Regions from separate parts of the Variovorax sp. V35 genome, predicted to be linked through region 3. Evidence: predicted binding sites of a transcription regulator. Region 3 holds the regulator's gene; each other region holds the start of a gene.
What was found. The regulator sigma-54, encoded in region 3, starts transcription at its own class of promoters, with help from an activator protein. The targets are predictions, from matches to a motif close to TGGCANGNAANCTGCTTT.
Positions count from the first base shown of each region.

Region 1: a site for sigma-54 is predicted at 6,018-6,035, ahead of ACAM42_RS01345 (TorF family putative porin). Genes of this name have one in related genera too.
Region 2: a site for sigma-54 is predicted at 7,749-7,766, ahead of ACAM42_RS23400 (ammonium transporter). Genes of this name have one in related genera too.

Region 1 is NZ_AP028666.1:287,721-297,231, reverse strand. It holds gene ACAM42_RS01370 (L-lactate permease) at 1-1,079, opposite strand, end outside; gene ACAM42_RS01365 (LysR substrate-binding domain-containing protein) at 1,195-2,082, opposite strand; gene ACAM42_RS01360 (SMP-30/gluconolactonase/LRE family protein) at 2,101-3,030, opposite strand; gene ACAM42_RS01355 (ammonium transporter) at 3,236-4,669, opposite strand; gene glnK (P-II family nitrogen regulator) at 4,699-5,037, opposite strand; gene ACAM42_RS01345 (TorF family putative porin) at 5,108-5,974, opposite strand; gene ACAM42_RS01340 (YifB family Mg chelatase-like AAA ATPase) at 6,192-7,730, shown strand; gene ACAM42_RS01335 (serine/threonine-protein kinase) at 7,743-9,511, opposite strand, start outside.
Region 2 is NZ_AP028666.1:5,105,297-5,114,807, reverse strand. It holds gene ACAM42_RS23430 (ABC transporter permease subunit) at 1-570, shown strand, start outside; gene ACAM42_RS23425 (TonB-dependent receptor) at 602-2,794, shown strand; gene ACAM42_RS23420 (DUF4139 domain-containing protein) at 3,074-4,705, opposite strand; gene ACAM42_RS23415 (PaaI family thioesterase) at 4,943-5,389, shown strand; gene ACAM42_RS23410 (acyltransferase family protein) at 5,307-6,575, opposite strand; gene ACAM42_RS23405 (LytTR family DNA-binding domain-containing protein) at 6,722-7,663, shown strand; gene ACAM42_RS23400 (ammonium transporter) at 7,837-9,039, shown strand; gene ACAM42_RS23395 (succinylglutamate desuccinylase/aspartoacylase family protein) at 9,153-9,511, shown strand, end outside.
Region 3 is NZ_AP028666.1:584,746-594,256, forward strand. It holds gene ACAM42_RS02690 (thiol:disulfide interchange protein DsbA/DsbL) at 1-340, shown strand, start outside; gene lptA (lipopolysaccharide transport periplasmic protein LptA) at 462-1,181, shown strand; gene lptB (LPS export ABC transporter ATP-binding protein) at 1,178-1,972, shown strand; gene rpoN (RNA polymerase factor sigma-54) at 1,990-3,579, shown strand; gene ACAM42_RS02710 (phospholipase D family protein) at 3,590-5,206, shown strand; gene ACAM42_RS02715 (LysE family translocator) at 5,211-5,858, opposite strand; gene ACAM42_RS02720 (YceI family protein) at 5,884-6,516, opposite strand; gene ACAM42_RS02725 (YceI family protein) at 6,555-7,139, opposite strand; gene ACAM42_RS02730 (cytochrome b) at 7,136-7,747, opposite strand; gene ACAM42_RS02735 (ATP-binding protein) at 7,840-9,511, opposite strand, start outside.

The sequences.
Region 1 (9,511 bases), 300 kb from region 3:
CCTTCCTTGGTGGGCGCGGTGACCACCGGCGGCATCTTCTCGATCAGGTTGTGCAGCCCGCCCATCGGGAACGAGGGCGCGAAGACGCCATTGAGCGCGGTCTTCACCGCCGGCAGGCCCCAGATGAAGACGAACACCGAGAGGATCACCCAGGGCATCCACGCGCGCACCAGCGCTTCGCGGCTGTGCACGACGATGGCGGCCGGCGGCTTGGCCTCGTGCGCGCTCACGTCCTTGCCGCGCAGCGAGGGCGAGCGCCACACGTTCTTCGGCTGCCACACGCGCAGGAACAGCACCAGGCTGGCCATCGACACGATGGCCGCGATGATGTCGACCAGCTCGGGGCCGATGAAGTTCGACACCAGGTACTGCGGCACCGCGAACGACACCCCCGTGACCAGGATGGCCGGCCACACTTCCATCATCGCCTTGCGTCCGGCGAAGGCCCAGACCAGCCAGAACGGCACCAGCAGCGAGAAGAACGGCAGCTGGCGCCCGATCATCGCGGTGACTTCCATCAGGTCGTAGCCGTGCACCTTGGCCAGGGTGATCACCGGCGTGCCGAGCGCGCCGAAGGCCACCGGCGCCGTGTTGGCGATCAGCGAGAGGCCCGAGGCGGCCAGCGGCGAGAAGCCCAGGCCGATCAGGATGCCGGCCGTGACCGCCACCGGCGTGCCGAAGCCCGCCGCGCCCTCGAAGAACGCGCCGAAGCAGAAGGCGATCAGCAACAGCTGGATGCGGCGGTCTTCGGTGATGCCCGAGAGCGAGTCCTGCAGCACCTTGAAGCTGCCGTTCTGTTCGGCCAGCTGCTGCAGGAAGATGATGTTCAGCACGATCCAGCCGATCGGCAGCAGGCCCGTGAAGCCGCCGAAGAGCGCGGCGCGCCCGGCCATCTCGGCCGGCATGCCGTAGGCGAACACGGCGACGGCCAGCGCCGCCAGCAGGCCCAGGCCGGCGGCGATGTGGGCCTTGATGTGGAAGAAGCCGAGGCACGCAAGCATCACCACCACCGGGATCGCGGCGAGCGCGGTGGAAATGATCATGTTGCCGAACGGGTCGTAGATCTGCTGCCAGGTCATGCGTTGTCTCCGGGGAGGCTGTTGTTGTGCCCCGCACTCTAGGGAGATGCGCGCCGTCCGGATTGAAGGTTTTTTGCCCGGACCTTGATAAAAATTTGTCGGGCAGACCTGTCGGTCAGTGCAGCGTCTGAACGATCCAGTCGACGAAGGCCGCGCATTCCCAGCGCTCCAGCGTGCCCGGCTGCCAGCAGATGTAGTGGCGGTGCGGCGAGGGCACGGGCCGTTCCGACAGCGCCACCAGCCGGCCCGATTCGAACCAGGCGGCGCCCAGCTTCTGTCGCACCAGCGCCACGCCGAAGCCGCTGGCCGCCGCGTCGTAGACCAGGCCCAGGTCGTTGAACTGCGCGCCCAGGTGCGGCTCGGGCTGGTCGATGCCGCAGCTCGCGAACCAGGTGCCCCAGGGCTCGAGCGGGCTGCGGATCAGCCGCGCGCTGGCGATCTCGGCCGCGGTGCGAAAGCCGTCGAAGGGCCCGAACTCGTTCAGGTAGCTCGGGCTGCAGGCGGGCACCACGTCCTCGGCGATGAGCAGGCGGTGCTCGCAGTCGGCGTACGCGCCGATGCCGTAGCGCACCTGCAGGTCGGTCTGCTCGGCCGTAACGTCGAGCAGCGGGATCGACACATGCAGCGCCAGCTCGATGTCGGGGTAGATGTTGCGAAAGAGCTCCAGCCGCGGCATCAAAAACTGGCGGCTGAAGGTGGGCGTGACGGCCACGCTCAGGCGCGGTGCGCGCAGCGCCGCGTCACGGCTGCCGGGCGTGGCCTGCTGCAGCGCGGCCAGGCCGACGCGCACGTTCGCCAGGTAGGCCGCGCCGTCGGCCGTGAGGCTGAAGTCGCTGCGACCGAAGAGCTTGAAGCCCACGTGCGCCTCGAGCTGGCGGATGCGGTGGCTCACGGCGCTGGCCGTCACGCACAGCTCGTCGGCCGCGCGGCCCGCATGCCGCAGGCGCGCAACGGCCTCGAAGGTCAGCAGGCATTGGATCGGGGGGATGTGGTGCAGGGCCATCCTCGGCAGCGGCCCGACTCAGTCTTCGAAGAAATTCACCGGCAGGCCCGGCGTGTCGACGCGCATCGAGAGCACGGTGCCCGAGGCCGGGCGCTGCACCAGCTCGTCGGCCGGGCGGCCCTTGCGCCCGCTGGTGACGAACAGCGTGCGCAAATCGTCGCCGCCGAAGCAGGGCATGGTGGGGCACTGCACCGGCACCGCGATGGCGGCCACGCGCTCGCCCGTGGGCGCAAAGCGCAGCAGCTGCGCGCCTTCGAACATCGCGACCCAGTAGTGGCCGGCGGCGTCGACGGTGGCGCCGTCGGGACGGCCGTCGTAGTGCGTGGGCGTGCTGGGTACCCAGCCCGCGGGCTTGGGGTCGAACTGCTGGAACACGCGCGCATGCGAGAGCGTGTTGGCCTCGGCGTCCCAGTCCCAGGCGCGCACCACGTGCGCGGCGGTGTCGGCCCAGTACAGGGTGCGGTTGTCGGGCGAGAACGCCAGGCCGTTGGCGGTGGTGACGTGCTCCAGCATCGAGGTGATGGTGGGCGAGACGTCTCCGGGGCGTGCGTCGAAGCAGTAGAGCGCGGCGTTGGCGCGGTCCTTGGCCTCGTTGAGCGAGCCGGCCCAGAAGCGGCCGAGCGCGTCGCACTTGCCGTCGTTGAAGCGCATGGTGCGCACGTCGTGCTCCGCGCGCGCCATCGCGACGAGGCTGCCGCCCCATTCGCGGGCCCGGTAGATGCCGTCGCGCAGCGCGATCACGAGGCCGCCCGTGCGTGCCGGCGCCATGCAGCCGGGCTCGGTGGGCAAGGCCCATCGCTCGACCGTGGCCGTGGGCGAACCGATCTCGCCGCGCGTGCGCAGCACGGCGCGGCCCGGGATGTCGAGCCAGTAGAGCGCGCGTTCGTGCGGATGCCAGAACGGCGATTCACCCAGTTCGCAGAGGCTGTCTTCGATGGAGGTCCACATGGTGGGGCGATTGTGCCCCCGGCCACGCGGGCCGCGGGCAAAAAAAAGCCCGCTGACGCCGAAGCGCTCGCGGGCTGAACATCCAAAGGAGACTCGCCTGAAAAAACCGGGAGTGGTTGTTCTTCTTTGTATCGAAAAGGGTGGTGGTGGTCTTGGAGGAGCGGGGGCCGGCGCCGTGCCGGGCCACCCGCTGTCTGTGTGCGACTCAGCGGTTGTAGGCCGTTTCGCCGTGCGAGGAGATGTCGAGGCCTTCGCGCTCTTCTTCTTCCGACACACGCAGGCCGAGGGTCAGGTCGGCGATCTTGTAGGCGATGAAGGCGACCACGCCGGACCACACGATGGTGAACAGCACGCTCTTGACCTGGATCCAGACCTGCGCGCCCATCGAGAAGGTGTCGGGCGTCAGGCCGCCGGTGCCACCCAGGCCCTTGGCAGCGAACACGCCGGTCAGGATGGCACCCAGGATGCCGCCCACGCCGTGCACGCCGAACACGTCGAACGCGTCGTCCGCGCCGAGCATGCGCTTGAGGCCGCCCACGCCCCACAGGCAGATCAGGCCGGCCAGCAGGCCCATCACGATCGAGCCCATCGGGCCGACGAAACCGGCGGCGGGCGTGACGGCCACGAGGCCGGCCACGGCACCGGATGCGGCGCCCAGCATCGAGGCCTTGCCCTTGTGCAGGCTCTCACCCAGGATCCACGACAGGGCCGCGGCGGCGGTGGCGAGCACCGTGTTCACGAAGGCCAGGCCGGCGGCGGCGTTGGCCGCACCTGCCGAGCCGGCGTTGAAGCCGAACCAGCCGACCCACAGCAGCGAAGCGCCGACCATGGTGAGCGTGAGCGAGTGCGGCGTGAAGGCTTCCTTGCCGTAGCCCACGCGCTTGCCGACCATGTAGGCACCGACCAGGCCGGCGATACCGGCGTTGATGTGCACCACGGTGCCGCCGGCGAAGTCGAGCGCGCCGTCCTTGCCCAGCAGGCCGCCGCCCCACACGATGTGGGCCATGGGCACGTAGCTGAAGGTGAACCAGATCACCGAGAACAGCAGCACGGCCGAGAACTTGGCGCGTTCTGCAAAAGCGCCGACGATCAGCGCCACGGTGATGGCCGCGAAGGTGCCCTGGAAGGCGAAGAACACGTATTCGGGGATCGTGGTCAGCGCGCCGAAGGTCTCCTGCGTGATGCCCTTCATGAAGATCTTGTCGAAGCTTCCGAAGAAGTTGCCGTCGCCCGTGAAGGCCAGGCTGTAGCCGTAGATGGCCCACAGCAGGCTGATGAGCGAGAAGATCACGAAGACCTGCATCAGCACCGACAGCATGTTCTTGGAACGGCCCAGGCCGCCGTAGAACAGCGCCAGGCCGGGAATGGTCATCAGGATCACGAGCAGGGTCGAGGTGAGCATCCAGGCGGTGTCGCCGGAGTCGACCTTGGGCGCGGGGGCGGCGGCCGGTGCGGCGGGTGCAGCTTCGGCAGCAGCGGGTGCCGCAGCCGCTGCAGGCGCGGGCGCAGCCGCGGCAGGTGCAGCAGGTGCCGATGCAGCCGGTGCCTCAGGGGTGGCGGCGGGTGCCTGGGCCAGCGCCGAAGTACCGGCGACGAAGACGCTCAAACCGAGCGCAAGAGAGACAAGAAGTTTTTTCATAGTCGTTGTTCTTTCGGGCCAGGACTCGATCAGAGGGCTTCGCGGCCCGTTTCGCCGGTGCGGATGCGCACGACCTGCTCGAGGTTGTAGACAAAGATCTTGCCGTCGCCGATCTTCCCGGTGCGCGCGGCGCCTTCCACCGCCTCGATCACGCGGTCGACCAGCTCGTCGGAGATGGCCGCCTCGATCTTCACCTTGGGCAGGAAGTCGACCACGTACTCGGCGCCGCGGTACAGCTCGGTGTGGCCCTTCTGGCGACCGAAGCCCTTCACTTCCGTGACGGTGATGCCCTGCACGCCGATGGCCGAGAGCGCTTCGCGCACCTCGTCGAGCTTGAACGGTTTGATGATGGCTGTGACCAGCTTCATGATGAGTTGCTCCTTCTGGATGGATGAAAGGCGGCGCGGCAACGTGGGCCGCGCCTGGTTGTTGTGTCGATTACAGCGTCTTCGTCAGCGTGAGGATGAAGCGTGCCTTGTTGGGCGAGTAGTAGGTGGTGCCGAAGGTGCCGAAGTCGGGGATCTCGATGCCCGGGTAGGCCACGACCTGGTAGTTGGACTTCTTGTTGGCGCCCTGCACCGAGCCGGTGAGCGTCAGGCCGCTGCCGAAGTCGTAGGTGGCGCCGATGTTGTAGTCCACGTAGCTCTTGTAGCCCAGGCTGCGGATGTCGCTGGACATGTTGGTGAAGCCGACGGCGGCCTTGAGCGTGACCTTGGGCACGATCTCCTTGCTGTAGGCCAGGTTCAGGTAGCCGGTGTTGCGGCCCTTCAGGCCCGAGCCCGTCTTGGCGCCGGCGTAACCGAAGTAGTCCTTGGACACCGTGTGCGAGTACTTGGCCGTGAACGAGCCGAAGCTGTCGTTGGCGTAGGTGGCGCCCACGTACAGCTCGGTGGTGTTGCCCACCGAGTTGCCCGGGTAGATGTAGGTGAGCGCGCCCACGTCCATGTCGACCGGGCCGGCCTTGAACTTGTAGCCGCCGTACAGGTCGCTCTCGATGCTGTTGCCCTTGAGCCAGTTGACGCTGGAGTTCCAGTTGCCGATGTAGAAGCCGCTGTCGCCGAAGGCGTAGTCGAAGCCGCCCTGGATGGCGGGCTTGAAGCCCTTGGTCTTGGCGTAGTCGTTCTTGCCGATCATGTCCTGGTCCTGGCCGCGGAACTTGTAGTTCGTGGTCAGCGAGACATTGCCCGTGAGCAGGGGCGCGGGCGCCGGTGCGGCGGCGTCGGCGGCCTGGGCCATGGCGGCGCCCGAGGCGGTCAGTGCAGTGGCCAGAACGATCAACGCCTGGGCGGCGGTACGGTGCGTCATCAGGGAACTCCTCGCAAGTGTGTTGTTGGACCTGAGCACCCTCAAAGCAGGGAGCGTGCCAAACTGCACGAATACCGCCCCGGTCAGAGGGCGCAGGTGTCCGGCGATGAGCGCCAAATCGTTACAAGCCCTGTTTCCGGCAGTTGCACACGCTTGCACGCTGCACGGTCCTGGGCTTGCACGTCGCAGGCGCACCAACTTGGGGAGAGGGAGAAAAATGAGTCTGTCTTTGGTGCAAAGCCGCGCCTTGCTCGGCCTGGAGGCCGCCGCCGTCACGGTCGAGGTGCATCTGGCGAACGGCCTGCCGAGCTTCACGCTGGTCGGGCTGGCCGAGACCGAGGTCAAGGAGGCGCGCGAACGCGTGCGCTCGGCGATCCAGAACGCCGGGCTCGAATTTCCGACCAACAAGAAGATCGTGGTCAATCTGGCGCCCGCCGACCTGCCGAAGGACTCGGGCCGCTTCGACCTGCCCATCGCGCTGGGCATCCTCGCGGCCAGCGGGCAGATCGAGAACGCCCGCCTCGCCGGCCACGAGTTCGCCGGTGAGCTGTCGCTGTCGGGCGAACTGCGCCCCGTGCGCGGCGCGCTGGCGATGGCCGTGGCCACCTACACGCAAGGCACGGCCGTGCGGCTGGTGCTGCCCCTGGACAGCGCGCAAGAGGCCGCGCTGGTGCCCGGTGCGCAGGTGTACGGCGCCCGGCACCTGCTCGACGTGGTGCGCCAGTTCGTCGCCAGCGGCGGCGGGCCGGTCGACGCGAGCGACGACGGCTGGACCCACGTGCGCGCCGCGCCCGGCGACGGCGCCCCGCGCTATGCCGACCTGGCCGACGTCAAGGGCCACACCGGCGCCAAGCGCGCCCTCGAGATCGCCGCGGCCGGCGGCCACAGCCTGCTCATGGTGGGCGAGCCGGGCTCGGGCAAGTCGATGCTGGCGCACCGCTTCGCCGGCCTGCTGCCGCCGATGAACGTGGACGAGGCACTGGAAAGCGCGGCCATCGCCAGCCTCGACGGCCGGCTGGCGCCCGAGCGCTGGATGAGCCGCCCGACGGCCACGCCGCACCACACGGCGAGCGCGGTGGCGCTGGTGGGCGGCGGCTCGCCGCCCCGGCCGGGCGAGATCTCGCGCGCGCACCACGGCGTGCTGTTTCTCGACGAGTTCCCCGAGTTCACGCGCGCCGCACTCGAAGCCCTGCGCGAGCCGCTGGAGACCGGCACCATCACGATCACCCGCGCCGCCCGGCGCGCGGAGTTTCCGGCCCGCTTCCAGCTCATCGCCGCGATGAACCCCTGCCCCTGCGGCTACCTCGGCTCCACGCTCAAGCCCTGCCGCTGCACGCCCGAGCGCATCGCGCGCTACCAGGGCAAGCTCAGCGGCCCGCTGCTGGACCGCATCGACCTGCACATCGAGGTGGCGGCCGTGTCGGCGCCGCAGCTGCTCGACGCGCCGGCAGGCGAATCGACCGACAGCATCCGCGCGCGCGTGGTGGGCGCACGCGACCGCGCGCTGCAACGCCAGGGCCACGCGAACCAGGCGCTGCAGGGCCGCGCGATCGACACGCACGCCATGCTCGACGGCCCCGCCCGCCAGCTGCTGCAGCAGGCGGCCGCGCGGCTGGGCTGGTCGGCGCGCAGCACGCACCGCGCGCTGAAGGTGGCGCGCACCATCGCCGACCTCGCGGGGCAGGACGCGGTGCAGGCCGCGCATGTGGCGGAGGCGGTGCAGTACCGCCGCGCATTGCGCACCGGCACGCCCTGACGCGCCGCCCTCTTACTTGAACTCGTGGCTCACCACCGGTGCGGACTTGCTGTCCTGCACCGTCACGCGCTGGCGGTAGGCCGTGAGGTCGCCGTTGCGTACTTCGATGGTGTAGATGCCGGGGCGCAGCGGCAGCGACTTGAGCGGCGGGCTCACGCCGCGGTCAGCGCCGTCGACGAAGACCTGGCCCCAGGGCCGGATGTTGAACTGCACGCGGCCCATGCCGGGCGCCGCGGCCGGCGGCGGTGGCGGGGCCGGCGGTGCGCCCGCGATCACGGTCGGCACGGGGTTCGTGCTGCCCGCGGCCGGCGGAGGCGGTGACTGCCGGTTGAGCTGGGCGATGGCGTTGCGCGCCTCGCGCGCATGCAGGCCGCGGCGGTGGCGCCGCAGGTAGGCCTCGTAGCCTTCGCGGGTGTTCTCGGCCTGGGCCAGGTTCCAGTCTTCCACCTCGGCGACCACGGCGGGGTCGGGGGGCGGCGGCGCTTCGGGTTGCGCCGGCGGTGCAGGCGGCGCGGACTGTGCCTCGGGCTCGGCCGGCGGCGCAGCAGGCGGCGTGGGCGCGGCGGCGATGGGCACGTTGTCGAGCGGGCTCAGCGGGGCGCTGGCCAATGCGGCGGGCGCGGACGCCGGCGGCGCCTCGGAGGTCGCGCCGGCCGGCGGCATCGCGGCCGGGGGCGCGCCCGGATCGGACATCGGCGTGCCGGGCGGCGGCGCGGCCGCAATCATCGGATCGGACGGTGCCTTGGCCGTCAGCCGCCAGCCGATCCAGCCGCCGACCGCGAACAGCGCCAGCACCAACGCACCGACGAGGAACCACGGCGGGCGCTTCGATGCCTTCTTCGGTCGTGCGACAGGCGATGGCGGCGCAGGCGGCGGCGGTGCCTGCACGCGCGCGGTCGCCGCTTCCACAGGCACGGGCTGCACCTCGGGCGCGGGCGGTGGCGCTTCCTCCACCGGCTCCGGTGCAGGCGGCTCCTGCGGCACGGGCGCCGCGACGGGCACGACAACAGCAGCAGCAACCACCGCCGGCGGCGCCGCCCGGTCCACCACGTACAGATCGCCCAGCTTCACCAGCCCCAGCTCCGCCGCGAACGCCGCCACCGTCTGCGTGCGGTCCTTGCTGTGCACGGCCAGCGTGTGGTCCACCGCGGCGCAGAAGGCCGGGCTCAGGTCGTCGCGGCCCAGCGACGACAGCGGCACGTAGGCGTCCTGCACGCTGCGCACCACGGCCGAGGGCGGCGGGTGGCCGGTCACCGCGCGGTACAGCACGGCGCCCAGCGCATAGAGGTCGGTCCACGCGCCCTGCAGCAGCGTGTTGTCGTCGGCGTACTGCTCGATCGGCGAGTAGCCCGACTTCACCATCACCGCGACCTCGTCGACCAGGTCGGCGATCGACTTGCGCGCGGCGCCGAAGTCCAGCAGCACCGGGCGGTCGTCCTGCTGCTGGATGAAGATGTTGTCGGGCGCGATGTCGCGGTGGAAGCACTGGCTGTGGTGCAGCGTGTCGAGCGCGCCCAGCAGCGGCCCCAGCATGCCCAGCAGCCAGGGCTCGGTCAGCGTGCCCGGCTCGCTCTCGGCCAGCTGGCGCAGCGTGCGGCCCTTGTACAGCTGGATCGCCATGTAGGCGGTGGAGTTGGCCTCCCAGAAGCGATGCACCCGCACCAGCGCCGGATGGCTGAACTGCGCCAGCGTGCGCGCCTCGTTGATGAAGCTGCGCAGGCCCGCCGCGAAGGTGGCGGTGAGGCGCTCGGAGCGCACGTGCACGCTGTTGTCGCCCACGC
Region 2 (9,511 bases), 2.8 Mb from region 3:
CGCACCGAGCTGGCCACGCGCCAGCGCGTGGTCACGGCCGAGGCGATGAAGCGCTACCAGGACCTGCTGGGCACCGAGTACCAGCACGTGGGGCAGGGTGCCATCCTCGTGCCGCGCGACGGCAAGATCGAGATCGCCGGCCGCTCGCTGGCCAACTACCGCATCCAGCGCGAGGTCGACGAAGCGATCCGTCCCGCGCTCGCGCGCTTCGACGCACAGCAGGCGACGCAGCAGGCGCTGGTGGGCCGCTTCGGCGCCGTGTCGCCGGCGGCCGTGGCCTACGAAGGCATGACTGCGCTGGCCGGCAACGGCGCGCGCCGCCATGCGCGCTTCGACGCGCAGACCGTGGCGCACCACGAGGCCTGGAAGGCCTTCTTCTTCCCGCGCATCGACGCGCGCGATGCGCTCGCCCCGGCCGACTTCGACCGCATGCCCACCTTCGCCTGGCACGAGGAGCCCGCCGAGCTCGTGCGCGGGCAGGCCGCGCTGGCCGTGCTGCAACTGCTGGTGCCGAGCCTGCTGCTGTTCGGGCTCGCGGCCTGGCGGCTGCGGCGCTTCTCGGTGGCCTGACGCTTTCTTCATTTCTTCCACGCACCGTTCCATGACCCCGTTCACCCGCACCACCGTCGCGCTGGCCGCCTTCACCGCCTTGCAAGTCGCCTCTGCACAAGACAGCAGCAGCAACAACGCCGAACTCGGCACCGTCACCATCGAAGGCAGCCGCGATGCGAACAGCCTGCACCTCAATGATTCGAGCGGCACGGCCTCGCGTCTGGGCCTGTCGGTGCGCGAGACGCCGGCCTCGGTCGAGATCCTGTCGCAGGACGCGATCCAGCAGCGCGGCGCGCGCACCTTCAGCGAGGCACTGCGCGGCATGGCGGGCCTCTCGGGCGGCGGCCCGCCGTCGTCGCCGACCACGCTGTCGCTGCGCGGCTTCACCAGCCTCATGTACCTGTACGACGGCGTGCGCAGCTCGGGCGCGGGCGTCACCAACCGCGTGCAGGACACCTGGAACTACGAGCGCATCGAAGTGCTCAAGGGCCCGGCCTCGGTGCTCGACGGCGAAGGCGCCATTGGCGGCATCGTCAACTTCGTGACCAAGCGGCCCGACCGCAGCAACCCGCACAAGGAGGCGCTGCTCTCGTATGGCAGCTACGGCTCCACGCGCGCGGCCTTCGGCTTCGGCGGCGCGCTGGGCGAGGCCAGCGCCTACCGGCTCGACTACAGCCGCAACGACACGAAGGTGGGCACCATCGACCGCAACGGCGAGCGCATCGACCACTTCACGAGCGGCCTGCTGGTGGACCTGGGCGGCTCGGTGAAGCTCGACCTGTCGTTCGACTACCTGCGCGACGACAACGACGCCTACTGGGGCACGCCGCTCGTGCCGCGCAGCTTCGCCACGCAGCCGACGAACGTGGTCAGCACGCCCGATGGCCGTGTGATCGACCGGCGCATGGCGCGCACCAACTACAACGTGCGCGACGACGAGAACTCGTCCGAAACCTATTGGTTGCGCGCGCGCCTCATGGGGCAACTGGACGGCGGCTGGTCGTGGCGCAACGAGTTCTCGGCCAACCAGTCGAAGCGCATGTTCCGCAACTCAGAGAGCGCCACCTTCGTGCCGCCCGCCAGCATCGCGCGCGACCAGACGCTCATCACGCACGACCAGGACTTCTGGCTCGACCGCTTCGACGCCACGCACAAGGGAAAGATCGCCGGCCTGGACAACCGCTTCGTCGTCGGCGGCGAGTACAGCGAGACGCGCTTCGGCAGCCAGCGCCGCTTCTCCAACAGCAGCGCCACCACCGCCGCGCAACTGCGCGTGCCCGTGTTCGATCCGTACACCGGCTACTTCGACGACAACCCCGCGCTGACCACCGGCGCGGGCAACCGCGCCGACACCTTCTCGCGCGTGAAGGTTGCCTCGGTTTTCGTGGAAGACGCGCTCAAGCCGATGCGCGACCTCACGCTGGTCGGTGGCCTGCGCCACGACCGCACCGAGGTCGACCGCCGCATCTGGGACCTGAACGCAGGCAGCGTCACGCGCTTCGGTGCGAGCTACCGCGCCACCTCGGGGCGCCTCGGCGCGGTGTACGACCTGTCGCCGCAGTCGAGCCTGTATGCGCAATACACCAACGCCACGCTGCCGGTGGGATCGCTCTTCCTGCTGTCGGCCTCGAACGCCGCGTTCCCGATGTCGCGCGGCAAGCAGGCCGAGGTGGGCTTCAAGCAGAGCCTGCCCGCGGCCAACCTGGAGTGGACCGCCGCGCTGTACAAGATCGAACTCGACAACGTGCTCTCGCGCGACCCGAACAACGCCGCCACCACGGTGAACAACGGCCGGCAGTCGTCACGCGGCCTCGAGCTGTCGGCCGTGTGGAAGCCCACGCGCGAATGGACGCTGGCGGGCAACCTCGCGGCGCTCGATGCGCGCTTCGACACGCTGGTCGAAGCCGGCAACGTCTCGCGCGTGGGCAAGACCCCGCCGAACGTGCCCGAGCGCATGGCCAATGTCTTCGCCACCTACCGGCCCGACGGCTCGAAGTTCGAGTACTTCGCATCGCTGAACCACACGGGGCCGATGTACACCGACAACGCCAACCAGATCCGCATCAACGGCTTCACCACGGTCGATGCGGCCGTGAGCTACCGCCTGAAGAATGCGCTGCTGAGCTTTCGCGTGCGCAACCTGACGGACCGGCTCTATGCGACCTGGACCGGCCGCGCCGCGAGCCAGGTGCTGCTGGCGCCGCGGCGGACCTTCGAGGTGTCGGCGAAGTTTGATTTCTGAAGTGCCGAGTGTTCAGGGCGGCGCTCCCGCCGACGGGGAGCCTTGCTCCGCGAATGTCCCCCGGGGCTTCGCCCCTCCTCCTTGATTTCGCTGCGCAAGGCACCCCATCGACGTGAGCGCGGTCAGAGCACTTGTTGATCAGCTGCACACCACCGCCGCGTCCCGTGCGCAGGACGCTGGGTGCTTCCCGCAGCGAAATCAAGGAGGAGGCCGCAGGCCGGGGGACATTCGCGGAGGGAAGTGCCCGGTGGCCTGTGCACACGCCCTGAACACACGCCCTCAGCGCATCTGCAACCGCGCATCCTTCGGATACCCGATCGTGTAGTCCGCCGACACGCGCGCCGTCTGCCCCGCGTCCAGGTCGAAGCGCCACATCGCCAGCCCCGGCTGCTTGTTCCACGCCTGATCGGCCGGCTGCGGCGCAAAGCGCGTGGTCACGCGCACCTGCTCGTCGACCGACACCGGCGCGGCCTCCAGCACTTGCACCGCGATCGGTGTGCGGTGGCGGTTCTCGACCACGTAGGCGCGCTGCACCTGGCGCTCGGCGCGCGAGCCGACGAAGCCGCCCGAGCCCTGGTTGTCGCGCTCGGGCTCGACCTGCACGCGCACCAGCTCGTCGCGGCCGAACGAGAGCGTGAGCTTCGCGTCGCTCGGCGCGTTCCAGCGGCCCTGGCCGACGAAGTTGCCGTCGCGGTACAGCTGCATCGGGCCGGCCGGCCACACGCCCGCGGGCTGCGCCATCTCGGCGACCAGGAAGGCGCTCGGGTCCACGCGCGGGCTGGTGCGCGCGGCGAGCTGCGCCGTGTCTTCATGCTGGCCCAGCGCCAGGGTCACGCGCTGGCCGTTGGAAGGCACGTCGATGCTTTGCGGCACGGCAAATTCGGTGGCGAAGCTGTTGTCGAACACGCTCACGTCGAACAGCGGCTCGCGCACGCGCTCCATGGCCATCTTGCGGTCGGCGGCAATGGCGGCCGGGGCGGCGGCAGGCATCGGTGAGGCCATGTACGCCGCCTCGGCATTCGCGCGCGGCGGCGGTTCGATGCCGATGCGCCACGCGCTCGGCATGCGCCCCGTGGTCTCGCGGCGCGGCTGGCCGGTGGACAGCACCAGCTTCACGCCGCGCCAGTCCTCGCCCGTGGCCTGCGCCACCAGCGCCTGGCGTTCGATGCGCACCTTGCGCGTCGTGGTGTCGAGCAGCGCGCGGTAGCTGGGCGTCCAGCCCGGACCGTTGACCTGGTAGCTGAGCTTCACGTCGGCGTCGGCACTGGCGGCCAGCGTGACGGTGACGGCCGTCACCTGCGCGCCCTGGCCCTGCGTGCGGCCGCGCTCGGCCAGCAGCGGCTTGAGCTGGCGGTCGAGGTCGGTCTGCTGGCGCTGGATCTGGTGCTGCTTGAGCAGCGCGTCCTGGCCCGAACGGCGCATCGCGTCGGTCATGGCCGCGAGGTTGCGCGCGTCCATCGGCGCGCGCGCGCCGGGGCCCGACTCGCCGCCCGACAGCCCCTTGAGATAACCCGTGACCATGCCCAGCGCATCGGTCTCGGCCTGCAACGCGGCCTTGCGGTCTTCGAGTTCGCGGATGCGGCCGTCGAGCGCGCTGGTGGCGCAGTTGGCCGAGAGCTCGCGCGCCTCGCTGAGCACCGAGGTCTCGCCCACGCGCACCGCCGCGCCGGCCGACACCTGCAGGCTCTGCACGTCGAGCCCGGCCGGCAGGCAGGCGAAGGTGACCGAGCGGCTGCCCGCCGCGACGCGCGCCACGCGCTCCACCGTGGCGCTGCCGGGGTAGACCTTCACCTGCGTGATGCGCGAGGCATCGGCCTGCAGCTGTGCATGGGCGCCCGCGCCCGCGGTCAGCCAGAGGGCGGCGAGGGCGGTGGCACGCAGGAGAGGACGGGCGGAGAACGGTGTGTGCATGGAAAGCCTTCCGGAAGAAAGTCGGTGACGAATCTCCGCTTCTACGGACGGGGCGGGCGAACGGGGTTAAGGCGTCGCAAAGTTTTTTTCATGACGCCGGTGTGACGCGGGCGCGCCGCTGTCGCGCAGGCATCTGCCGGCGGCGAACCGGTCACCCAAGAGACGGTGCGCGGCGGCTCCGCTTCCTAGAGTGGGTCTCGCCTTCCCTCCATTGATTCACTCTGAAAGGACACCCCCATGCTCGACACGATCCAGGCCATCAACCGTTCGGCCGCCTTCAACCGCTGGGCCGGCTTCGACGTCACCCAGGCCGCCGACGGGCAGGCCGAACTGCGCATGAAATGGCGCGAAGAAGACATGGGCCAGTACACCGGCTTCCTGCACGCGGGCATGATCGCCGCGCTGCTCGACACCGTGAGCGGCTTCGCGGCCGCCACCGTGGCGGGCCGCGTGCTGGCTTCGCACTTCTCCATCAACTGCATCTCGCCCGCCATCGGCGAGGCCTTCGTGGCGCGCGGGCGCGTGGTGAAGGCGGGGCGCAAGCAGGTGTTCGTCGGGGCCGAGCTGTTCGCACAGCCTGAAGGTCAGGGCGAAGACAAGCTCAAGCTCGTGGCGACGGCGAACGCCATCCTGGTGCCGGTGGACGAGGCGTCGACGACGCCGAAGCCGAAGCAGGCGGCGTAGGCACCACCGCAGGCTCGGCCCTGGGCTTGCGCTTCAGCCCGAACAGCGGGCGCAGCCAGCCGATGCGGCGGATCAGCCCGTCGGTCAGCAGCCAGCAGCCGGCGATCGTCACGGCGACCAGCGCCATCGGCTCCCATACCGGGCCCAGCGCGAGCGGTGCAAGCAGCGCCACGCCCGCGACGATCAGCGTCTGGTGCAGCATGTACCAGGGGTAGACCGACTCGTTGGCCCAGCGCAGCCACGGCCAGGGGCGGTTCAGGTAGCGGTGGCCGTGCCCCAGGATGGTGGCGACCGCGAGCCACAGGTAGGCATTGCGCAGCACGTCCATCAGCAGCCCCTTGGGCGGAACAAGGGCCCCGATGCGCAGCGCGATGAACGCGCCGATCGCCGCCGCCGCCAGCAGCAGCGACACGCGGCGCAGCCGTTCGAGTTCGCGCCAGATGCCCGTGTCCACGCCCATCCAGTAGCCGTAGAGGAACACGGTGAAGTAGATGCTGTGCAGGTGGAAGTCCCACACCAGGTTGTGCGTGGCCGGGAAGTGCCGCGCCAGCAGCACCGTCCACGCCACGAGCGGCAGCGCGGGCAACACGAGCAGCTGCCAGCCCCGCAGCCCGTTGAAGCGCCGCCGCACCCACTGCCCGGCCGCCGAGCGCCACAGCGGCAGCGTCAACGCGACCAGCGCCGTGTAGAGAAACAGGTAGGGCAGGTACCAGAGGTGGTTCCAGGTGATGCCGAACTCCGCCCCCGCGAACGCGCCCTTGGGCCACGGCGCGCCCATCGACAGGTAGCGCAGCAGGAAGGTGCCGAAGCCCGGCGCCACCAGCCCGCGCGCCACGCCTTCGGCATAGGCCTGGTAGGGCACGACCACCGCCATGCCGAAGGCTAGCGGCAGCATCAACCGCAGACCCCGGCTGCGCAGCAGCCCCCAGGTGCCCTGGCCCCGGCTCAAAAATCCGAGCGACACGCCCGAGATCAGAAACACCAAGTCCATGCGCCACAGGTTAAGCACCCGCATCGGCCACGGCAGCCAGTCGGCCGCATGCGGGCTCTTCAGGTGCCAGGGCCAGTCGGCCACGTAGTACATGCCCACGTGATAGAGGATGACGAGCAGGAAGGCGAGGGCGCGCAGGGCGTCGATGTCGTGGCGGCGCGGCGACGTGAGGGCTGAAACGGAATCGGAGGGCATGGCGGGCTCCCGGAATGAAGAAACGGCGGTCATCGTGGTCCCCGCGCCCGCCCCACGGACCCTCGCCGGGACGGATCGCCCCGGATTTGTGACGAACGGTGGCCCCCGGGGACGAAATCCGGCCCCCGGTTCGCGAGAATCCCCGCATGAGCGAGCCGCACAAGAACCTGTACGAGCGCTACGAACCGATCCGGCGGTACGTCGAGGTCGGCTTCTGGATCGTGCTGATGACGGTGCACGCCGCGATCAGCACCGTGGTCGCGCTCATCGACGCCCGCAGCCGCGCCGTGCCGCGCGCGAACTGGGAGGTCATTACCTGGGAGGTGTCGAGCCACATCGCGCTGCTGGCCCTGGTGCCGGTGCTGGTGGCCGTGGAGCGCCGGCTGTCGCCGCTGGCGCGCGACCACTGGGTGCGCTTTCTTGCGGGGCACCTGGTGGCCAGCGTGCTCCTGAGCCTGGCGCACGTCGCGGCGATGTTCGGGCTGCGTGCCGCGGTGTATGCGGCCGCCGGCGAGCCCTACGACTTCGTCGGCGCCATGGGGCGATGGGGCTACGAGTACCTGAAGGACGTGCGCGTCTACGCCACGATGGTCTTCGGCGTGTGGGCCTACCGGCTCTTCATGCTGCGGCTGCAGGGCGAGGCGCGCGTGCTCGATCCGCCGGAAGAGGGCGTGGCGCCGGTGCCAGAGACTTCGGCGGAACCGGAAGGAGTCCAACCCTCGATGCAGGAGTTGCTCCCACTCGTTGCGCCGCCGCCGACCCGCCCCGAACGCTTCCTCGTGCGCAAGCTGCGCCGCGAATTCCTCATCGCCGCCACCGACATCGACTGGCTGCAGGCCGAAGGCAACTACGTCGGCCTGCACGTCAACGGCCACGACTACCTGCTGCGCGCCACGCTCACCGACTTCCTGACCCAACTCGACCCCGCCACCTTCGTGCGCGTGCACCGCAGCCACGCCGTGAACCTGGGCCGCATCAAGGAGATCGAGCCGCTCGACGGCGGCGACGCCCGGCTGCACATGCACGACGGCACGACCGTGCCCTGCAGCCGGCGGTATCGCGACGCGCTGCGCGGCGGCGCAGGCTGATCGCTGCGGCGTCGCGTTCCGATCCGGTGCGCACCCCGCGAAATCGGCCCATTCTTGGGTCGTTTCGCACCATCAAAGAGCCATCAGGCACCATTTTTGCTTTCTTGCGCCGGCGCCCCGAGCCGTTCGGGTGCGACGCACCAAATCAAACCAAAAACCTGCAAGAAGCTCTCATGGACGCACTCAAACAGGGCGCTGACGCGCTGTTCATCCTTCTCGGCGCCATCATGGTCCTGGCCATGCATGCCGGCTTTGCCTTCCTGGAACTGGGCACCGTGCGCAAGAAGAACCAGGTCAATGCGCTGGTCAAGATCCTGGTCGACTTCTCGGTGTCGACCATCGTGTACTTCCTGGTGGGCTACGGTGTGGCCTACGGCACGCATTTCTTCGTCAGCGCCACCGAACTGTCGGCAAGAAGCGGCTACGAGCTGGTGAAGTTCTTCTTCCTGCTGACCTTCGCGGCGGCCATCCCGGCCATCATCTCGGGCGGCATCGCCGAGCGCGCCAAGTTCTGGCCGCAGCTGATCGCCACCGCGGTGATCGTCGGCTTCGTCTACCCGCTGTACGAGGGCATCGCCTGGAACAAGGCCTTCGGCATCCAGGGCTGGATCGCCTCGGTCACCGGCCACGAGTTCCACGACTTCGCCGGCTCGGTCGTCGTGCACGCCGTGGGCGGCTGGCTCGCGCTGCCGGCCGTGCTGCTGCTGGGCGCGCGCCGCAACCGCTACCGCGGCGACGGCTCGCTGAGCGCGCACCCGCCGTCGAACATCCCGTTCCTGGCGCTGGGCGCGTGGGTGCTGTGCGTGGGCTGGTTCGGCTTCAACGTGATGAGCGCGCAGAGCATCGACAAGATCTCGGGCCTGGTCGCCGTCAACTCGCTGATGGCGATGGTCGGCGGCACGCTGGTGGCGCTGGCCATGGGCAAGAACGATCCCGGCTTCGTCTACAACGGCCCGCTCGCCGGCCTCGTGGCCGTGTGCGCCGGCTCCGACCTCATGCACCCGCTGGGCGCGCTCGTGGCGGGCGGCGTGGCCGGCGCCATCTTCGTCTTCATGTTCACGCGCACCCAGAACAAATGGAAGATCGACGACGTGCTCGGCGTGTGGCCGCTGCACGGCCTGTGCGGCACCTGGGGCGGCATCGCGGCCGGCATCTTCGGCACGCAGGCGCTCGGCGGCATCGGCGGCGTGAGCCTGTGGGCGCAGCTCATCGGCACCTTGCTTGGCGTGGTCTGGGCGCTGATCGGCGGCGCGGTGGTGTACGGCGTGCTCAAGGCGACGATGGGGTTGCGGCTGTCGCAGGAAGAGGAATACGACGGGGCGGACCTGTCGATCCACCATATTTCGGCGACGCCGGAGCGCGAAGTGAATTGGTGAGGGCGATGCGGCTCAGGACATGAGCCGCATCCGGGGATTTGCGGCGCACGGCACGAATTTGCCAGCTGTAGCAAACTTGCCGGCGGCCTCCGATCCCACCTGTTCACCACCCCATGACCCAATCTCCCCCCGCCCTCGAAGTCCTCCCCCGCGACCTGTCCGCCTACCGCGAGGGCAACGTCGGCATCGACTACGTGCACCGCTTCGAATCCGGCAAGCCCGGCCCGCATGTGCTGATCAACGCGCTGACGCACGGCAACGAGATCTGCGGCATGACCGCCGCCACGCACCTGCTCGACACCGGCGTGCGCCCGAAGATCGGCACGCTCACCGTCAGCTTTGCCAACGTGGCGGCCTACGAGTCCTTCAACGAGGCGCTGCCTTTCGACAGCCGCCAGTTGGTGCACAACCTCAACCGCGTGTGGTCGCCCGAATGGCTCGACGGCAGCGAGGACAGCCCCGAGCTGCGCCG
Region 3 (9,511 bases):
GTACTTCACGCTCGAAGCGATGGGCAAGCTGGACGAGTACCACTCGAAGGTGTTCGCCGCCATCCACGCGCAGCGCCAGAACCTGAACGGCGACGCCAACATCCAGGCCTGGGCCGAGCGTGCCGGCCTCGACGGCGCCAAGTTCAAGGAAACCTTTGCGTCCTTCGGCGTGGCCAGCAAGGCCCGCCGCGCGGCGCAGCAGACCGAGGCCTACAAGGTCGCCGGCGTGCCGGCCCTGGCCGTGGCGGGCCGCTGGTATGTGGACGGCGAAACCGCCGGCAGCATGTCCAAGGTGCTGCAGGTCGCGACCTTCCTCATCGGCGAAGCCAAGAAGGGCTGACCGACCCGGCGACCTGCTTTTTGGTCGAATGCAAGGCCCGCTTCGGCGGGCTTTTTCATTGGCGGCGGTGGGCAATTGCCATCCCACGCATACAATGTTTCAGAGCAAGTTTCGTGCCTTTATGACATTGCCCTCCATCCCCACATTCCCCACCCTTCGTCGCCTCGGCCGCCTGGCTTTCGGTGCGCTGTTGCTGGCCGGTGCCGCCTCGGGCGCCCTGGCCGAAACCGCCGACCGCACCAAGCCGATGAACATCGAGTCCGACTCGATGCGCTACGACGACCTGAAACAGACCAGCGTGTTCACCGGCAACGTGCTGGTCACGAAGGGCACGATCATCATCCGCGGCGCGCGGCTGGACGTGCGCCAGGACGCCGAGGGCTACCAGTACGGCGTGGTCACGGCGGCGCCCGGCAAGCTGGCCTATTACAAGCAGAAGCGCAACGCCGGCGACGAGTGGATCGAGGGCGAGTCGGAAGTCATCGAGTACGACAGCCGCGCCGACAACGTCAAGTTCATCCGCCGCGCCGTCATGCGCCGGCTGATCGGCGCCACGGCCAACGACGAGAGCAGCGGCGCGCTGATCGTCTACGACCAGAGCAACGACACCTACACCGTCAACGGCTCCCTCGTGCCGCCGAACGCCGGCGTCTCGGCGGGCGGCGGCGGTCGCGTCAAGGCCATCCTCACGCCGAAGGCCACGCCGGCCCCGGCGGCGCCCGGCTCCGCACCCGCGGCCGGTGGCAAGAAGCCCGCGGCCCCGGCACCCACTCCCGCGCCCGGCGCCGGGCTGCGTCCGAGCACCACGCTGGGCGGCCCCGAAGGGGAAGGGCGCAAGTGATCGAAACCGCAGGAACCCAGACCGCCGACGGCATTCCGGGCAGCCGCCTCGTGGCGCGCGGCCTCAAGAAGAGCTACGGCAGCCGCACGGTCGTGAAAGACGTCTCGCTCGACGTGCAAAAGGGCGAGGTCGTCGGACTGCTCGGCCCCAACGGCGCGGGCAAGACCACCTCGTTCTACATGATCGTCGGGCTGGTGCGCGCCGACGCCGGCGAGATCACCATCGACGGCGAGCCCATCGCCCACATGCCCATTCACCGCCGCGCGCGCATGGGCCTGAGCTACCTGCCGCAGGAAGCCTCGATCTTCCGCAAGCTCACGGTCGAGGAAAACGTGCGCGCCGTGCTCGAGCTGCAGCGCGAGCCCGACGCCAACGGCCGCATGGTGCCGTTGTCGAAGCAGGCCACCGAAGAGCGACTGGCCGACCTGCTGTCCGACCTGCGCGTGGACCACCTGCGCGATTCGCCCGCGCTCGCGCTGTCGGGCGGCGAGCGCCGCCGCGTCGAAATCGCGCGTGCGTTGGCCACACAGCCGCGCTTCATCCTGCTGGACGAGCCCTTCGCCGGCATCGACCCGATCGCCGTGATCGAGATCCAGCGGATCATCAGTTTCCTGAAAGAGCGCGGCATCGGCGTGCTCATCACCGACCACAACGTGCGTGAGACGCTGGGCATCTGCGATCACGCGTTCATCATCAGCGACGGGCACGTGCTGGCACAAGGCACACCCTCGGAGATCGTCGACAACGCCGAGGTACGCAGGGTGTACCTGGGCGAGCACTTCCGCATGTAAGGGCGGGGGCGGTTCCTATGAAGCAAGGGCTGTCCCTTCGCGTTTCGCAGCATCTGGCCTTGACGCCTCAGCTGCAGCAGTCGATCCGGCTTCTGCAGCTCTCCACGCTCGAACTGAGCCAGGAGGTGGAGCAGATGCTGGACGAGAACCCGTTCCTCGAGCGCACCGCGGAAGAAGCGGCGCGCGAGGAATTCGGGCTGGACACGGCCGACGCGCCGGTGCCGCGCGACGACGCGGGCGAGGGCGAGGCCGAGTTCACGCCGTCCGCCGCCAGCACGTCCTCCACCTCCAGCGACACCACCACCTCGACCCCCGACACCGACGGCCCCGCCGCCGAGATCGCCGAGCGCGAGCCCGACTGGGAAGGCGACGGCACCGTCGACATGGCGCCCGACGACAGCGAGTGGGGCAGCGACGCGCCCGCGCGCCAGAACAACCTGGGCGACGACGAGCGTGCCGACGCCACCGAACTCGCGCGCAGCCAGGAGTCGCTGCAGTCGTTCCTGCACCGCCAGGCGCTGAGCCTGCGGCTCAATGAAAACGACTGCGCCGCGCTGCGCTTCCTGATCGAGTCGCTCAACGACGACGGCTACCTCGAAGACTCGCTGCCCGCATTGGCCTCGGGCCTGGCGGGCGACGACAACGACCAGTTCGACGACCTCGTGCACCACTTCCAGGTGGCGCTGGGCCTGCTGCAGAGCCTGGAGCCGGTGGGCGTCGGCGCGCGCGACCTCGGCGAATGCCTGAGCATCCAGCTGAAGGCGCTTGCCAGCGAAGACGAGACCGAGGCCGAAGCGCTCATCCGCAAGACCGCCATCGCGATCTGCAAGCAGCCCATGGAGCTGCTCGCGCGGCGCGACTTCAAGCGCCTGGCCACGCTCACGCGCACCAACGAAGACCTGGTGCGCTCGGCGCTGCAGGTCATTGCGCGGCTCGAGCCCAAGCCGGGGCGCCGCTTTGTCGACGTCGAACGCAACATCGTCATTCCCGACGTGATCGTCACCAAGACCGGGCGCGGCACCAACGTGAAGTTCCGCGTCATGCTCAACCCCGAGGTCATGCCGCGCCTGCGCGTGCACGACATTTACGCCGGTGCGCTCAAGTCGCACAAGGGCGAGGGCAGCCAGGCGCTGTCGCAGCGGCTGCAGGAGGCGCGCTGGTTCATCAAGAACATCCAGCAGCGCTTCGACACCATCCTGCGCGTGAGCAACGCCATCGTCGAGCGCCAGAAGAGCTACTTCGTGCACGGCGAGCTGGCCATGCGCCCGCTGGTGCTGCGCGAGATCGCCGACGAGCTGGGCCTGCACGAGTCGACCATCTCGCGCGTGACCACCGCCAAGTACATGGCCACGCCCTTCGGCACGGTCGAGCTGAAGTACTTCTTCGGTTCGGCGCTGGGCACCGAGACCGGTGGCAATGCGTCGAGCACCGCGGTGCGCGCGCTGATCAAGCAGTTCGTGAGTTCCGAGAGCATCAAGAAGCCGCTGTCCGACAGCCAGATCTCCGAGATGCTGAAAGAGCAGGGCATCGAGTGCGCGCGCCGCACCGTCGCCAAGTACCGCGAAGCGCTGCGCATCGCACCGGCCAACCTGCGCAAGGCTCTGTAGAAAGCCCACGATGACCCGTCGCCTGCTGTCGCGCTGGGGGCATTGGGTTCTTGTTGTGGCTGCGGCGCTGCTGTTCGCCGGCTGCGCCACGCTGCCCGACGAGGCACCGCGCCCGCCCACCAAGGCCATCGCCGTCTCGGCCGACACCGCGCTCGGCAAGATCGCGCTGGCCTCGCAGCCCGACCCCGACCTCAGCGGCTTTCGCCTGATGCCTGGCGGCGACTTCGCCTTCGACACGCGGCTGCAGCTGGCGCGCCGCGCGCAGCGCACGCTCGACGTGCAGTACTACCAGATCGAGAACGACGAGACCGGCCGCTACCTGCTGCGCACTCTGCGCGATGCGGCCCAGCGCGGCGTGCGCGTGCGCCTGTTGATGGACGACCTGTACACGTCCGGCGAAGACGAGCTGCTGCTCGGCCTGGCCGCCACGCCGAACGTCGAGCTGCGCCTGTTCAACCCGTTCCCGGCGGGGCGCGGCAGCCTGCTCAAGCGCTTCACCGCGTCGCTGTTCGACTTCAGCCGCGTCAACCGCCGCATGCACAACAAGCTCTTCATCGCCGATGGCGCGATGGCGGTGGCGGGCGGGCGCAACATCGGCAACCAGTACTTCCGCCGCACCACCGGCCCGAACTTCATCGACCTCGACACCTTCGTGACGGGTGCGCTGATCCCGCGCCTGGGCGTGCTGTTCGACCAGTACTGGAACAGCCCGCACGTGCGCCCGATCGGCGCGGTCGTGCACACCGACCTGCCGCGCGAAGAGCTGCAGCGCCGCTTCGACGCCGCCACCGGCCCCGACACCACGCCGCCGCCGCCCAGGCCTGCGCCCAACGACCTGCTCGGCTACAGCCCGGTGGCCGACGACCTCGACGCCGGCAAGCTGGGCCTGATCTGGACCACCGCCGAGGCTTATGCCGATTCGCCCGACCGCGTGATCGGCAAGACCGCGTCGTACGGCGGCGTGCCGCTGCTCGACGTGGACAGCGTGCGCTACAACGTGGTCGAGCAGATGCGCCGCGCGCGCAGCGAGGTGACGCTGGTCTCGCCCTACCTGATCCCGGGCGCGTCGGGGCTGGAGGTGATGCGCGAGATCCGCGGGCGCAACGTGAAGATCAGCGTGGTCACCAACTCGCTCGCCGCCACCGACGAACCGCTGGTGCACACCGCCTACCGCCGCTACCGCGCCGACATGCTCGCGTTGGGCGCCGAGCTGCACGAGCTGAGTTCCGCGCGCACGCGGCGCAGCGTGCGGCTGGGTTTGTTCGGCACGTCGGTGGGGCGGCTGCACGCCAAGTCGGCGGTGATCGACCAGCGCATCCTGTTCGTCGGCTCGATGAATTTCGACCCGCGCTCCGAGATCCACAACACCGAGATCGGCCTGTTCATCCGCAGCCCCGAGATGGCGCAGCAGACACTGAAGCTGCTCGACGTGCTCAAGCAGCAGGGCGCCTACCGGCTGCGCTTTGCCGAAGGCGGTAATGCGGGCGCAGTCGGCTCGCGGCGCATCGAATGGGTCAGCGAGGAAGGCGGCAAGACCACCGTGCTGCACGAAGAGCCCGACTCGGGCTTCTGGGACCGCACCATGCTCGAGCTGCTGTCGCCGCTCACGCCCGAGAGCCTGTTGTAGCGGCTCAGGTGCCGCGCACCGCCGACCACACCAGCCGCAGGCCCAGCAGGCCCATCACGCCACCGGCCGCGCGGTCGATCCAGGTCTTGTAGCGCAGGTAGGCCGCACGCGGCGCGGCCGAGGACAGCGCCAGCGCGACGATCGCGTACCAGCCCGTCTCGATGCAGAAGATCACGGCCGGCACCGCGAGCGCCAGCACCAGCGGCACCTCACGCGGAAGGAAGGCCGCGAAGATGCTCGCATACACCACCGCCGTCTTCGGGTTGCTGATCTGCGTGGCCAGGCCGAGCAGGAAGGTGCGTCCGCTGCGGCCCTGGCTTCGGGGCGAGGCGTCCGTGTCGGGCGTGATCGCGAGCGGCTGCCGCGCGCCGCGCCAGATGCGAAAGCCCAGGTAGATCAGGTAGGCGCCGCCGAAGGCCTTGATCGCGAGGTACAGCCCCGGCACCGCGAGGAAGGCCGCCTGCAGCCCGGCCAGCGCCGCGATCGAGAACGCCAGCCCGCCGGCGCCCATGCCCAGCGCCGCAGCCAGCCCGTCGCTGCGCGAGGCCACGGCCGTGCGCGCCACCATGACGAAGCTCGGGCCCGGGCTCATCGCGCCCACGGCCATGGCGCCGGCGATGCCGAGCAGGGACAGAAGGTGGGCGTCGGTCATGGGAAGGCTCCGGTGGGGAATGGGTTCATTGCACGTTCACGGCTTCGACCTGCACCAGCAGCTTCACCTTGTTCTCGAAGCCGAAGTTCAGGCCCCAGGTGATGCCCCAGTCGCTGCGCTGCACGGTGGCCTCGAAGTCGCCGCCGCAGACCTGGCGGTTGATGAGCGGGTTCAGGTAGCAGTTGAAGCGCACGGCCTTCAGCGTCACCGGCTTGGTCTGGCCCATGAGCGTGAGCGTGCCGGGCACGTCGGTCACCTTGTCGCCGCTGAAGTCGATGCGCTCGGCCACGAAGCGGCCGGTGGGAAATTCGGCCACGTTGAAGAAGTCCTTGCTCTGCACGTGGCGGTTGAGCAGGTCGACGCCGGTGTTGATGGAGCTGATGTCCATCGTGATGTCGACCTTGCCGCTGGCGCCGGTGCCGTCGATCTTCACCGAGCCGTCCTTGGTGCTGAAGCGGCCGCGGTTGGTGGTGGTGCCGTAGTGGCCCATCTCGTACATGACGAAGGTGTGGGTCGGGTCGATCACGTAGCTCGCATTTTTGACCGGCCCGCCCGCGGGCTTGGCGGCCAGCGGCGGCGCGGTGTATTCCTGGGCCGTGGCGGCCAGCGGCAGGGCCGCGCCCGCGCACAGGGCCGCGGCGAAGAAGAGCTTGTTCATGGCAAGGGAAGAAGGATGCATGGGAAATGAAATCGTCGTCACAGCGGCCCGAGGCCCGCGAGCGTCAGCTTGAAGCGCACCTGCACCTCGTTGCCGACCACCGAGGTGTCGGTCCATTCGCCGTCGCCCACCTTGTAGTCGAGCCGCTGGATCGTGAGCGTGCCCGTGGCGACCGAGTAGGCGCCGCCCGACGACACGATGCTCACGGGCACCGTCACGTACTTGCTGACGCCCTTGATGGTGAGCTTGCCGGCCATCTCGAAGCGGCCTTCGCCCAGCGCCTTGATGGCGCTCGAGCGGAAGCTGGCCTGCGGGAAATGCGCGGTGTCGAACCAGGTCGGCTTGGGCAGCTCGGCATCGCTCATGGGCACGCCGAAGCCGGCGCTGGCGGTGTCGATCTGCAGCACGACCGAGCCGCCCTCGGGCTTCTTCGGGTCGAAGGCGACCTGCGCGTCGAAGCGCTTGAAGCTGCCTTCCACCGGCACGCCCATCTGCTTGCTGACGAAGGCGATCTGGCTCTTCTCGGGCACCAGTTTGGCGGTGGTGGCCGGCAGGGGCTCGGCCGCGGCGTGCAGCGCGAGGCCGAAGAGGGCGGCGGTGCCCCACAAAAGACGGGTCGTCATCCGGCGGATTCCTTGCGTGGCGCGGGCCACATGCGTTGCAACAGACCGTCGTGGTCGATCCAGTGGTGCTTGAGCGCCGCCGCCACGTGCAGCAGCGTGACGCCGGCCAGCAGGAAGGCGCTGCGCTGGTGCAGCGGCTTGAGCACGGCCTCGGCGAAGTCCTTGTCGACCGCCACCAGGTCGGGCAGCGGCAGCAGGCTGAACCACACGACCGGCACGCCCATGCCCGAGCTGTAGGCCCAGCCGAACAGCGGGACCGCGAAGAACAGCAGGTACATCAGCGCATGGCTGATGCGGTGGGCGGCCCGCTGCCAGGCCGGCATGGCCGCCAGCACCCGCGCCGACAGCGGCGGCGGGCGGTGCGTGAGGCGCCACAGCAGCCGCAGCGCCGACAGCAGGAGAATGGTGATGCCGGCCCACTTGTGCCAGCTGTAGAGCTTCAGGCGCTGCGGCGAGAAGGGCAGGCCCGTCATGTAGAGCCCGACGCCGAGCGAGCCGACGATCATTGCCGCGAGCAGCCAGTGCAGGGCCATCGCGACCCGCCCGTAGCGGGGCTCGCGCAGGGCGGCGGCGCCAACGGCAGGAGCGGGAAGGGGTTCGACGGGCATCGGGGCAGGGGCGGCGGCGGCCTGTGCGCGGAGCATAGCTCGGAAGCGATGACACCGCAGCGGGGCCGGCCCCCGCCGGGAAGCACCGCGCGCTACGGCGATGACGGCGGTTGTTGCTGTTGCCGCTGCGCCCGCAGCAGCACGCGCCGCAGCGCGTCCGGCTGCACCGGCTTGCGCAGCGCATGCCAGCCGCGCGCGGCGGCCAGCTGCTGCGTGGCTTCGGTGATGTCGGCCGAGATCAGCGCGATCGTCAGCGAGGGCTTGCGCTGCGCCAGCCGCTCGGCCAGCGCAATGCCGTTGAACGCGCCGGGCAGGCGGATGTCGCACAGCGCTGCGTCGAGCGCGTCCAGGTCGGCCAGCGCGAGCGCCTCGGCGGCGCTGGCGTAGATGCGCGGCGCCACGTGCCAGTGCCGCAGCAGCGCCGAGAGGCTGTCGGCCACCACGATGTTGTCCTCGACCACCAGCACGGCGAGGCCGGGGCGCAGCTCGGCGTCGGCATCGGGCTCGTCCATCGTCACGGAGGGCGCGGGGGCCGGCACGGCCGCCGCACCGGGGCGGGCCGCCGGCAGCTCGAAGCTGAAGACCGAGCCCTTGCCCGGCGCCGAACGCAGCGCGACCTCGATGCCCAGCTGCCCCGCCAGCCGCCGCACGATCGCCAGCCCCAGGCCGTGGCCGTGCTGCAGGTTGCGCTCCACGTTGCCGACCTGCTCGAAGTCGTCGAACACGCGCGTCTGCGATTCGGCCGCGATGCCGATGCCGCTGTCGCGCACCTCGACGCGCCATGCGCGCCCGGTGTCGGTGTCGGGCCGGCGGCGCGCCCGCACGGCCAGCAGCACGCGCCCGCGCGGCGTGAACTTGAGGGCGTTGTCCAGCAGGTTGGAGAGCACGCGGCGCAGCGCCACCGCGTCGGTCCAGGCCACCGCCTCGGCCGGGCAGCGCACCGCGACACGGCCTTCGCCGGCCTGGCGTGCCAGCTCGTTCAGCAGCGGCGCCAGCGCCACCGCCGCCGGACGCAGCGGATCGACCGCGGCCTCGATGCGGCCGATCTCGAGCAGCTGGTTGGTCAGGCCCTCGAGCGCCTGCTGTGCGCGCGAGAGCGAGGCCACCGTGTGCTGCACGGCCGCGCTGTCGGTGCCGTGCTGCAGCTGCTGGCGCAGCACCTCGGCCTGCAACCCGATGGCCATCACCGGCTGGCGCAGGTCGTGGTTGGCCGCCGAGAAGAAGCGCAGCCGCTCGGCCTGGGCCTGCTCGGAGGCGCGCAGGCCGGCCAGCGCCTGTTCGCGCAGCGTGCGCTCGTTCAGGCGCAGGCCGATGTTCTCCTCGAGCTGGCGCGAATGGTCGGCCACCAGCTTCCACATCATCGCGGTCAGGCCGATGCCGATCACCGCGACGGCCATCATCACCGGCGCCCCGAGCCACAGGCCCGTGACGATCACCGGCGCCAGCAGCAGCGTGATGGCCAGCTGCGTGGCCGGCGTGTAGAACGACACCGAGAACGCCGACGACAGCGTCATGCCCATGAGGATGAGGCCCAGCAGCAGTTGCAGGTCGGGCCGCTCGGGGTTGAACAGCAGCCCGCCCGCCAGGCCGTGCGCCAGCTCCCAGATGGCCGTGCGCAGCGTGTGCTGGCGCTGCGCGGCGCGCAGGGTGGCGGGGGTGAAGGGCTCGGGCAGGCGCTGAGGAAAGAAGCCGCGCATCACCGTGACGCCGGTAACAAGCGCCAGCCACACCAGCGCGCGCACCGGCGAGAACTGCCAGGCGAAG